DNA from 2 places in the Pseudooceanicola profundus genome. Region 2 is predicted to be linked to the other one. Evidence: riboswitches for the same ligand, from Rfam matches in the RefSeq annotation. Region 2 holds a riboswitch; the other holds the start of a gene.
What was found. A riboswitch is a leader RNA that binds a small molecule or an ion and turns the genes downstream of it on or off. The one in region 2 is predicted to bind thiamine pyrophosphate.
Positions count from the first base shown of each region.

Region 1 (4,216 bases), 1.9 Mb from region 2:
GTCGAGGACGAGGCCGATGTCATGGTCATGCTGCATCATCCCCGAGCCGTAGAGGTCCGCCTCGGAGGTATACTGCTCCGCGGCATAACGCCACTCGTCGTTCAGACGGGTGTAGAGGTGCATCCGCGAAGTGTTGAGCCAGACGAAGAACGGCTCGCCCGCCTCCTTGGCGGCGGCCATGAAGTCGATCGCCTTGGGGATCATCTCGTCCTCGTCAAAGGCCTTCATCCGCTCTTGCGTCAGCGGGCCGGTGTCCTCGATGGTCTGCATCCCGACCTTGCCGAAGCGCGGCATCTCGGTCTAGTCGTCCGTGTCGGTGGCGAAGGTGTGCAGCACGCCACGGGTGCCGAACTGCTCTTCATAGGCCTCCAGCGAGCCGGAGAATTCCTTGCCGAAATTCTGGTAGTCGCGCTGTTCGGCCTCTTCCTGCGTGTTGAGGTGGTAGAGGTTGCCGAAGAATTCGTCGAAGCCATGCACCGTCGGCAGGTGTTCGTTTCGGTCGCCGAGGTGGTTCTTGCCGAACTGGCCGGTGCGGTAGCCGACCTGTTTCAGTTCTTCCGCCAGCGAGGGCGAGCCCGCCTGCAGCCCGAGCGCCGAGCCCGGCTGCCCCACCGTCGTCATGCCCGAGCGGATCGGGTACTGGCCGGTGATGAAGGCCGCCCGACCTGCGGTACAGCTGGGCTGAGCGTAGTGATCGGTGAAGCGGATGCCTTCGTTCGCGATCCGGTCGATGTTGGGCGTCGTGTAGCCCATCATCCCCATCCCGTAGGCAGAGACGTTGGACCAGCCAATGTCGTCGCCCCAGATTACAAGTATGTTCGGCTGCTCCGCTGTCTCCTGCGCGACGGCCGCTCCTGCCATAAACGCGGCCGTGACGGGAAGCGCGAGGACGTAAGTCCTAAACATGACTCTGCTCCTAACTTCAAGATCTTGGAATCAAAAATTAACAAAGTCAGCGTAGCACACGTTTGGAGCGAGTCGACGAGGTTTGTTCAGCCCCCGACGCCCCATGTGACGCAGCGTAAAATCACATGCAAAGAATGGCTTACATGCGACGTCGCGGGCGCCACCGTGCAGCAACCGGCCCATGGCTCTGACGCCGCCCCCGTCGTGCCAGCCGGCGCGGGCGCTGCCCCTTGTGCGCGGCCCCGCCCCCAGCCATTTCGGCCATCGCCTCGGGCAGTGGTGCCCCCTGCGGCCCGCACCGCAGGGATCATGGGACGCCGGGGCGCCGCCTCCCCGGCCCGGCTTGACGCCCGGTCGCGGGGATGTCATCCCTGCAGGCGAAGCGACAGGGGCGCTCGGGAAACCGGGCTGAGACGAACCCTTAGAACCTGAACCGGATAATGCCGGCGGAGGGAGGCGCATGAGATGGTCAGGCGCACCCCGCCCGCCCCCTCGCGTTCCTCCCGCCGTCCGGCGCGTGGAGGAGATACGATGGAACATCCCGGCTCATACCTTGCACAGATGCGGCAGACCGCGCCTCTCGTGCACAACATCACCAACTACGTGGCCATGAACGTCATGGCGAACGTGCTGCTGGCGGCGGGTGCCTCGCCCGCGATGGTCCACGCCCGCGAGGAAGCGGCGGAATTCGCCGGGCTTGCGCAGGCGGTCAGCCTCAACATCGGCACCGTCTCCCCGCCCTGGGCCGAGGCGATGGAGGCGACGGCGCAGGCCGCGGCCGCGCAGGAGGTGCCCTGGGTCCTCGACCCGGTCGCCGTCGGCGCGACGGCGTATCGCCGGGCCCTTGGGGCACGTCTCCTCGCGCTGCGGCCCACGGTCATCCGGGGCAATGCCTCCGAGATCCTCGCCCTCGCCGGGACCACCGCGGCCGGCAAGGGGGCCGATGCCACCGAGACCGTCGCCACCGCCGAGGACGCGGCCCGAGCCCTTGCCCGGACCAGCGGCGCCGTGGTCGCCGTCACCGGCCCCGTGGATTTCGTCACCGACGGCGCGCGCGCGGCACGGATCGCCAACGGACATGCGCTGATGCCCCGGGTCACCGCGCTCGGCTGTTCCCTGACCGGGCTCGTCGCCGCCTTCGTCGCCGGGCAACCCAGGTTCGAGGCCACCGTCGCGGCCCTCGCCTACTACGGCCTCGCCGGAGAGCGGGCCGGCGCCGGGGCGCAGGGGCCGGGCTCGTTCCAGCCGGCGTTCCTCGATGCGCTGTCGGGGGTGGGACCAGAGGAACTGGATGCGGGCGCACGGATCAGCATCGCATGATCCCGCCGCTCTGCTTCATCACCGATCCCGGGGCCGCCCGCCCCGTGATCGAACAGGCCCTCGCCGCCGCGCAGGGTGGCGCCGGATGGGTCCAGCTGCGCGACAAGACCTTGAGGGATGAGGATTTCGCGGCGCTGGCCCGGGCGCTGATCTCGGCACTGACACCTCTCGGTGTGCCGCTGATCGTGAATGACCGGGTCGATGTCGCCGTCGCCTGCGGCGCAGCCGGGCTGCATATCGGTCAGGGCGACGGCGATCCTGCCACGATCCGGCGCCGCATCGGGCCGGGGATGATCCTCGGCCTGTCGGTCGAGGAGGAGGCCCAGATCGCCGCGGTGCCAGGCGGGGTCGACTACCTCGGCGTGGGGCCCGTCCATGCTACCGGTTCAAAACCCGACCATGCCCCGCCGATCGGCCACGCCGGCTTTGCCGCGATCCGTGACGCCACCGCCCTGCCCTGCCTCGCGATCGGCGGGATCACATCGGATGATGCCGCCGCGCTGAAGGCCGCGGGCGGCGCCGGTCTGGCCGTGATCTCGGCCATCTCGCGGGCCGATGACATGGCGGGGGCCGCCCGCGCCCTGTGCACCGCCTGGAGGACCGCATGATCCCGAACATCCTTTCCATCGCCGGCTCGGACCCCTCCGGAGGTGCCGGCATTCAGGCCGACCTCAAGGCGATCTCGGCCAATGGCGGCTATGGCATGAGCGTGATCACCGCGCTGACCGCCCAGAACACCCGCGGCGTTCAGGCGGTGCGGCTTTGCGACACGGACATGATCACGGCCCAGATCGAGGCGCTGCGTGCCGATATCCGGATCGACGCGGTCAAGATCGGGATGCTCGGCGATGCGGCGATCATCGACTGCGTGACACGGGGGCTCGACGGGATCGACGGCCCGGTCGTGCTCGACCCCGTGATGGTTGCCAAGGGCGGCGACCGGCTCCTGCAGGCCGAGGCGGTGGAGGCCCTGCGCGGGCTGCTGCCCCGCGCCGATGTCATCACGCCGAACCTGCCCGAAGCCGCCGACCTGCTGGGCTGCGCCGAGGCCCGGACCCTCGACGAGATGGCGGCCCAGGCCCGGGCCCTGCGGAACCTCGGCCCGCGTGCGGTGTTGCTGAAGGGCGGCCACCTTGCCGGGCAGGCCTGCCCCGACCTTCTGGTGACCGACCATGGCCTGCAGCGCTTCGACGCCACGCGCATCGCCACGCGCAACACCCATGGCACCGGCTGCACCCTGTCCTCGGCGCTTGCCACCGCGCTCGGGGCGGGACTTGCGCTGCCCGAGGCCGTGCAGCGCGCCAAGAGCTATCTCACCGCCGCGCTCGCCGCCGCGGATGCGCTGACCGTCGGGTCCGGCTTCGGACCCGTCCACCATTTCCACGCCATGAAACGGACCACGCCATGACCTTCACCGAAGACCTCGCGCGGGAGACCGCCGCGATCCGTCACCAGATCCACACGATGCCCTTCAACCGCGAACTGGCGCAGGGCACGCTCGCCCCGGATATCTTCCGGGGCTACATCATTCAGGATGCCCACTACCTCGAAGGCTTCGCCCGGGCGCTCGCGCTTGCCGCCGCCAAGGCGCCGGACGCGCCCACGGTCGCGCAGCTGGCGGGCTCCGCCGCAGGTGCCATCGCCGTCGAGCGCGAGTTGCACGGGCATTACATGGGGCTCTTCGGTGTCTCCGAGGTGGATTTCGCGGCGACCGAGCCCTCTGCCGCCTGCGACCACTACGTGTCCTCCCTGCTACGCGTGGCCGCAACCGGTGACTTTGCCGAGACCGTGGCCGCCCTGCTGCCCTGTTTCTGGATCTACCGGGACGTCGGGCGCGAGATCGCGCAGCACAGCGCACACGAAAACCCCTATGCCGCGTGGATCGCCACCTATTCCGGCGATGCCTTCGACGAAAGCGTGCGCCGCATGCTTGCGCTGACCGACCGCCTTGGCGCTGCCGCGACCGATGCGGGCCGGGCCCGGATGCATC
Region 1 is NZ_CM142898.1:1,394,019-1,398,234, forward strand. It holds gene ACX9MO_RS06375 (sulfatase-like hydrolase/transferase) at 1-294, opposite strand, end outside; gene ACX9MO_RS06380 (sulfatase-like hydrolase/transferase) at 301-906, opposite strand; TPP riboswitch at 1,284-1,378, shown strand; gene thiM (hydroxyethylthiazole kinase) at 1,438-2,226, shown strand; gene thiE (thiamine phosphate synthase) at 2,223-2,834, shown strand; gene thiD (bifunctional hydroxymethylpyrimidine kinase/phosphomethylpyrimidine kinase) at 2,831-3,634, shown strand; gene tenA (thiaminase II) at 3,631-4,216, shown strand, end outside.
Region 1: another riboswitch for thiamine pyrophosphate. It lies ahead of thiM (hydroxyethylthiazole kinase); the one in region 2 lies ahead of ACX9MO_RS17665 (YkoF family thiamine/hydroxymethylpyrimidine-binding protein).

Region 2 (4,216 bases):
GTCGGCGGGCGTCCGGATATCCTCGCGCCGCCCGTCGAAGACCAGCCGCCCGGTCTCATGCTGGACCACGGCATAGGTGGCCTTCAGGTCCGCGCCCGCAGTGCCCTGCGTGAAGAGGCTGAGGCTGGAGAGGATACCGAACTGCGCCACGCCATTGGCGATCAGCGTGCCGGCGGAGGTATCGGTATAGGGCAGGATCTCAACGTCGAGGCCGGCCTCGTCGTAGAAGCCCTCCGCCTCGGCCACGTAGAGACCCACGTGGTTGGTGTTGGGCGTCCAGTCGAGCGCGACGCGCAGCTCGGTTTGGGCCATCAGCGGCGCGGCCAGCAGGCTTGCCGCAAGGGTGGTCAGGGTCAGGCGGATCATTCTCTCTCTCCTTCAAGGAGTGTTCGGAGGATGCGGGTTTCCAGCGCCAGCGCCTCCTCGCCGGGGCCGGTCTCCATCCGGGGGCGCGGCTGGGGGACGTCGAAGACCTCCACCACGCGGGCCGGACGGGTGGACAGAAGGTAGATACGGTCGGAGAGCGCCACCGCCTCGCGCACGTCATGGGTGACGAGCAGCGTGGTCACGCGGGTCTCCTGCAGGCGGGCTTCCAGCCAGCGCTGCATCCTCGTGCGGGTCAGCGCATCCAGCGCGCCGAAGGGTTCGTCCAGCAGCAGCAGCGGCCGGTCCTGCACCAGCGTCCGGGCCAGCGCCGCGCGCTGCCGCATCCCGCCGGAAAGCTGATGCGGCCAGTGGGTCTCGAACTCCTCCAGACCGAAGCGCGGCAGCAGCGGGCGCACCCGCTCCCGCGCGGCGCGGCGCGGCAGGCCCTGCACCTCCAGCCCGAGGGCGATATTGTCGATCACCCGCCGCCACGGCATCAGCGCGTCGCGCTGCGGCATGAAGGCAAAGAGATCGCGCCCCCGCACCGGCTGACCGTTGTAGCTGATCTGGCCGCCGTCCGCCGCGAGACTGCCAAGCAGCAGCTCGAACAGCGTCGACTTGCCCGCGCCCGAGGGCCCGAGGATCGAGATGAACGCGCCCTCCCGCGCCTCCAGCGTCACGCCGTCCAGCACATGGGTCACGCCCCGGGTCAGGCGCAGGTCGTCCAGCCGCAGGGTCATGCGCGCCTCCATGGCTGGGACATGTATTGCGCCAGGACGGCCAAAGCGAAGAGCGCCAGCGTCAGGGCCGAACTGACGAAGACCGCCGCCAGCACGAGGTCGGGGCGGAAGTTGTTCTTGGCGTTCAGAATGAAGATCCCCAGCCCCCGCGCCGCGCCCGCGTATTCCGCAAAGATCGCCGCCACCACGGCATAGGTGATCGAGATCCGCAGCCCCGCGAAGAAGAAGGGCAGCGCCGAGGGCAGCCGCGCCCGCCAGAAGACCTGACCGCGCCCCGCGCCCATGCTGCGCAGCAGGCGGGTGATGTCGCGGTCCGTCGCCTCGTAGCCATCGACCAGCGCCACCAGCATCGGGAAGAAGGTCACCAGCGCCACCAGCAGGATCTTGGGCAGCAGTCCGAAGCCGAACCACAGCACCACCAGTGGCGCGATGGCCACCAGCGGCAGGGTCTGGCTGATCACGAAGACCGGGAACAGCGCCCGGCGCAGCAGCGGCACGAAGTCGATCGCCACCGACAGGACGAAGGCACAGGCCAGCGACACCGCGAAGCCCGAGAGCGTCGCGGTGAGCGTGGCAAGCGCATTCTCCGCCAGCACGGCGCGGGCCTGCCAGCCCTGCGCCGCCACCCGCGACGGCGCCGGCAGCGCCGTGGCCGAGATGCGCGAGAGGTCGACGTAGACCTCCCAGCCCAGCAGGATCAGGATGACCGAGACGAGCGCAGGCGCAGCCCGTTTCAGCCCGCGCGCCGCCGCGCGGGACACATGTGCGATGTCCATCGGATCAAGCGGCGGCTTTGCGCGTGCTGGGGGAATTCGCCGAGACGGTCAGGTCCATGGTCACATGGCCTTCCGGCGCGCCGAACCGGCAGAAGCCTTCGCGCAACGTGGCAAAGACCGGGCCCGCGTCCCCGGTGATCCGCGTGCAGAAGTTCTTGGACCGGTCGAAGGTGCCGCTGCCCTTCAGGAAATCGATGCAGCCATAGATCTCGTCCATGTGCTGCCCCTCCCCCATGACGTAGAGCGAGAATTGCGCGGCGGCCTCCTCGCCCGTCTGGTCGGCCCCCTCGACGGCGGCCCGGGCCTCCTCGATGCGCTGCGCAACAGGCGTGTCCGGATTGGCAAGCGCACCGGTCGCGCACATCGGGTCATCCGGCTCGCCCGGACAGCCGCGCGAAAGGGTGACCCGCAGGACAACGTGATGCCGGGTCGCGGCGGCGGCGACATAGAAATCCCGCAGCGCCGGGAACACCACCTCGGGTGCGCCGACGATGAGGGTCGAGATGTCGTCGGTCTCGACGCGCAGCTTTTCGCGATAGGGGTCGAACGCGGTGAGCGCGTCCATGATGACCGGGACGAAGTCGCCGGTCATGGGGTACAATGAGACTTGGGCGCCAATAAACATGGGTCCTCCTTGCTCCGCTGGCATGATCCAGATCAGCTTTGAGGGTCCGTGGGCTTGCCACCCGCATCTCAGCCCCGGCAGTACGGGACACCCCTGTGGATGCGTCATCTGAAATCACAGCGCCGGGCGCATTGCAAGAGCCCGTGTCATGGGCCGCCGCAGAGAGCTGTGAAGTAACCGTCCCGTTGGCTCCGGCCCGGGCGGCTCTGTATGAAGCCAAGCGGACCAGCAAACGCCCATTATCCAACATATGCGATGAAGCTCAATACGCACATGTTCGACCGCAATCACACCAATCGCTTGCCCCGCGCACCTCACGCAGCGTAACCTCGCGCCGATCTCACCGGAGCCTCCCATGACAGACCTCGTCCTGCGCAATGTCCGCCTGCCCGATCATCTCTCGGCCGTCGACATCCTCATCGGCGGGGGCCGGATCGAGGCCATCGGCCCTGGCCTGGGCGACGACGTGGCGGCACCGGTACAGGAGGGCGGCGGCGCGCTCGCTTCTCCCGGGCTGGTGGAGACCCACATCCACCTCGACAAGGCGGGCATCCTGCACCGCTGTTCGCTCTGCCACGGGACGCTGGCCGAGGCCGTCAGCGAGACCGCCCGCGCCAAGGCCGCCTTCACCGAGGCGGATGTCTACGCCCGGGCCGAGGCCGTCCTGCGCGCGGCGATATCCCATGGCACCACGCGCATGCGCAGCTTTGTCGAGATCGACCCGCGTGCCGGGTTCCGGAGTTTCGATGCCCTGCTGCATCTGCGCGCCGACTACGCCCATGCGATCACGCTCGAACTCTGCGCCTTCGCGCAGGAGGGGCTGACCAACGAGCCCGAGAGCTACGCCATGCTGGACGCGGCCCTTGCGCGCGGCGCGGATCTCGTCGGCGGCTGCCCCTATACCGATCCCGACCCGGAACGCCATGTTTCCATGATCTTCGACCTCGCCCGCAAGTATGATGTCGCGGTGGATTTCCATCTCGACTTCGACCTTGACGCGGCAGGCTCGAACATCCCCCACGTGCTGCGCGAGACCGAGGCGCGGGGCTGGGGCGGGCGCACTTCGATCGGCCATGTGACCAAGCTCTCCGCCATGGCGCCGGGAGAGGCAGAGGCACAGTGCCAGCGGCTCGCCAGTGCCGGGATTGCCCTCACCGTGTTGCCCGTCACCGATCTCTTCCTCATGGGACGCGACACCGAACGGCTCAGCCCCCGGGGCATGTTCGCGGCACACCGCCAGGCCGGGACCGGCCTGCTGGCCACGCTCTCCACCAACAATGTGCTGAACCCCTTCACGCCCTTCGGAGACGTCTCGCTGATCCGGATGGCCAACCTCTATGCCAATATCGCGCAGGCCGGCACGCCGGGCGAGATGACCGCGATCCACGGGATGATCACGACGCAGGCCGCCCGGCTTCTGGGGGCACCCGATCCCACCCTCGTCCGGGGTGCGGTGGCAGACATCGTCCTGCTGGACGCCGAGAGCCCTGCGATGGCGGTTGCCACCGTGGCCCCCGCGCTCTGGGGTTGCAAGGAAGGCAGGCCGACCTTCGCGCGCTCGAAACCGACACTTTTCGACCCCTCATAATCACACATTTTCAAACACCATTTCGGAGCGCATCGCCATGCCCCGCCCGTCCAAACCCCAGCCTCCGCGCCGCCTGCCGGCCCAGGCCCGGCTCGCGGCCATTCTCGACCGTCTGGAGAAG
Region 2 is NZ_CM142898.1:3,860,903-3,865,118, reverse strand. It holds gene ACX9MO_RS17680 (ABC transporter substrate-binding protein) at 1-366, opposite strand, end outside; gene ACX9MO_RS17675 (ABC transporter ATP-binding protein) at 363-1,106, opposite strand; gene ACX9MO_RS17670 (ABC transporter permease) at 1,103-1,882, opposite strand; gene ACX9MO_RS17665 (YkoF family thiamine/hydroxymethylpyrimidine-binding protein) at 1,887-2,474, opposite strand; TPP riboswitch at 2,499-2,612, opposite strand; gene ACX9MO_RS17660 (amidohydrolase family protein) at 2,863-4,095, shown strand; gene ACX9MO_RS17655 (DeoR/GlpR family DNA-binding transcription regulator) at 4,133-4,216, shown strand, end outside.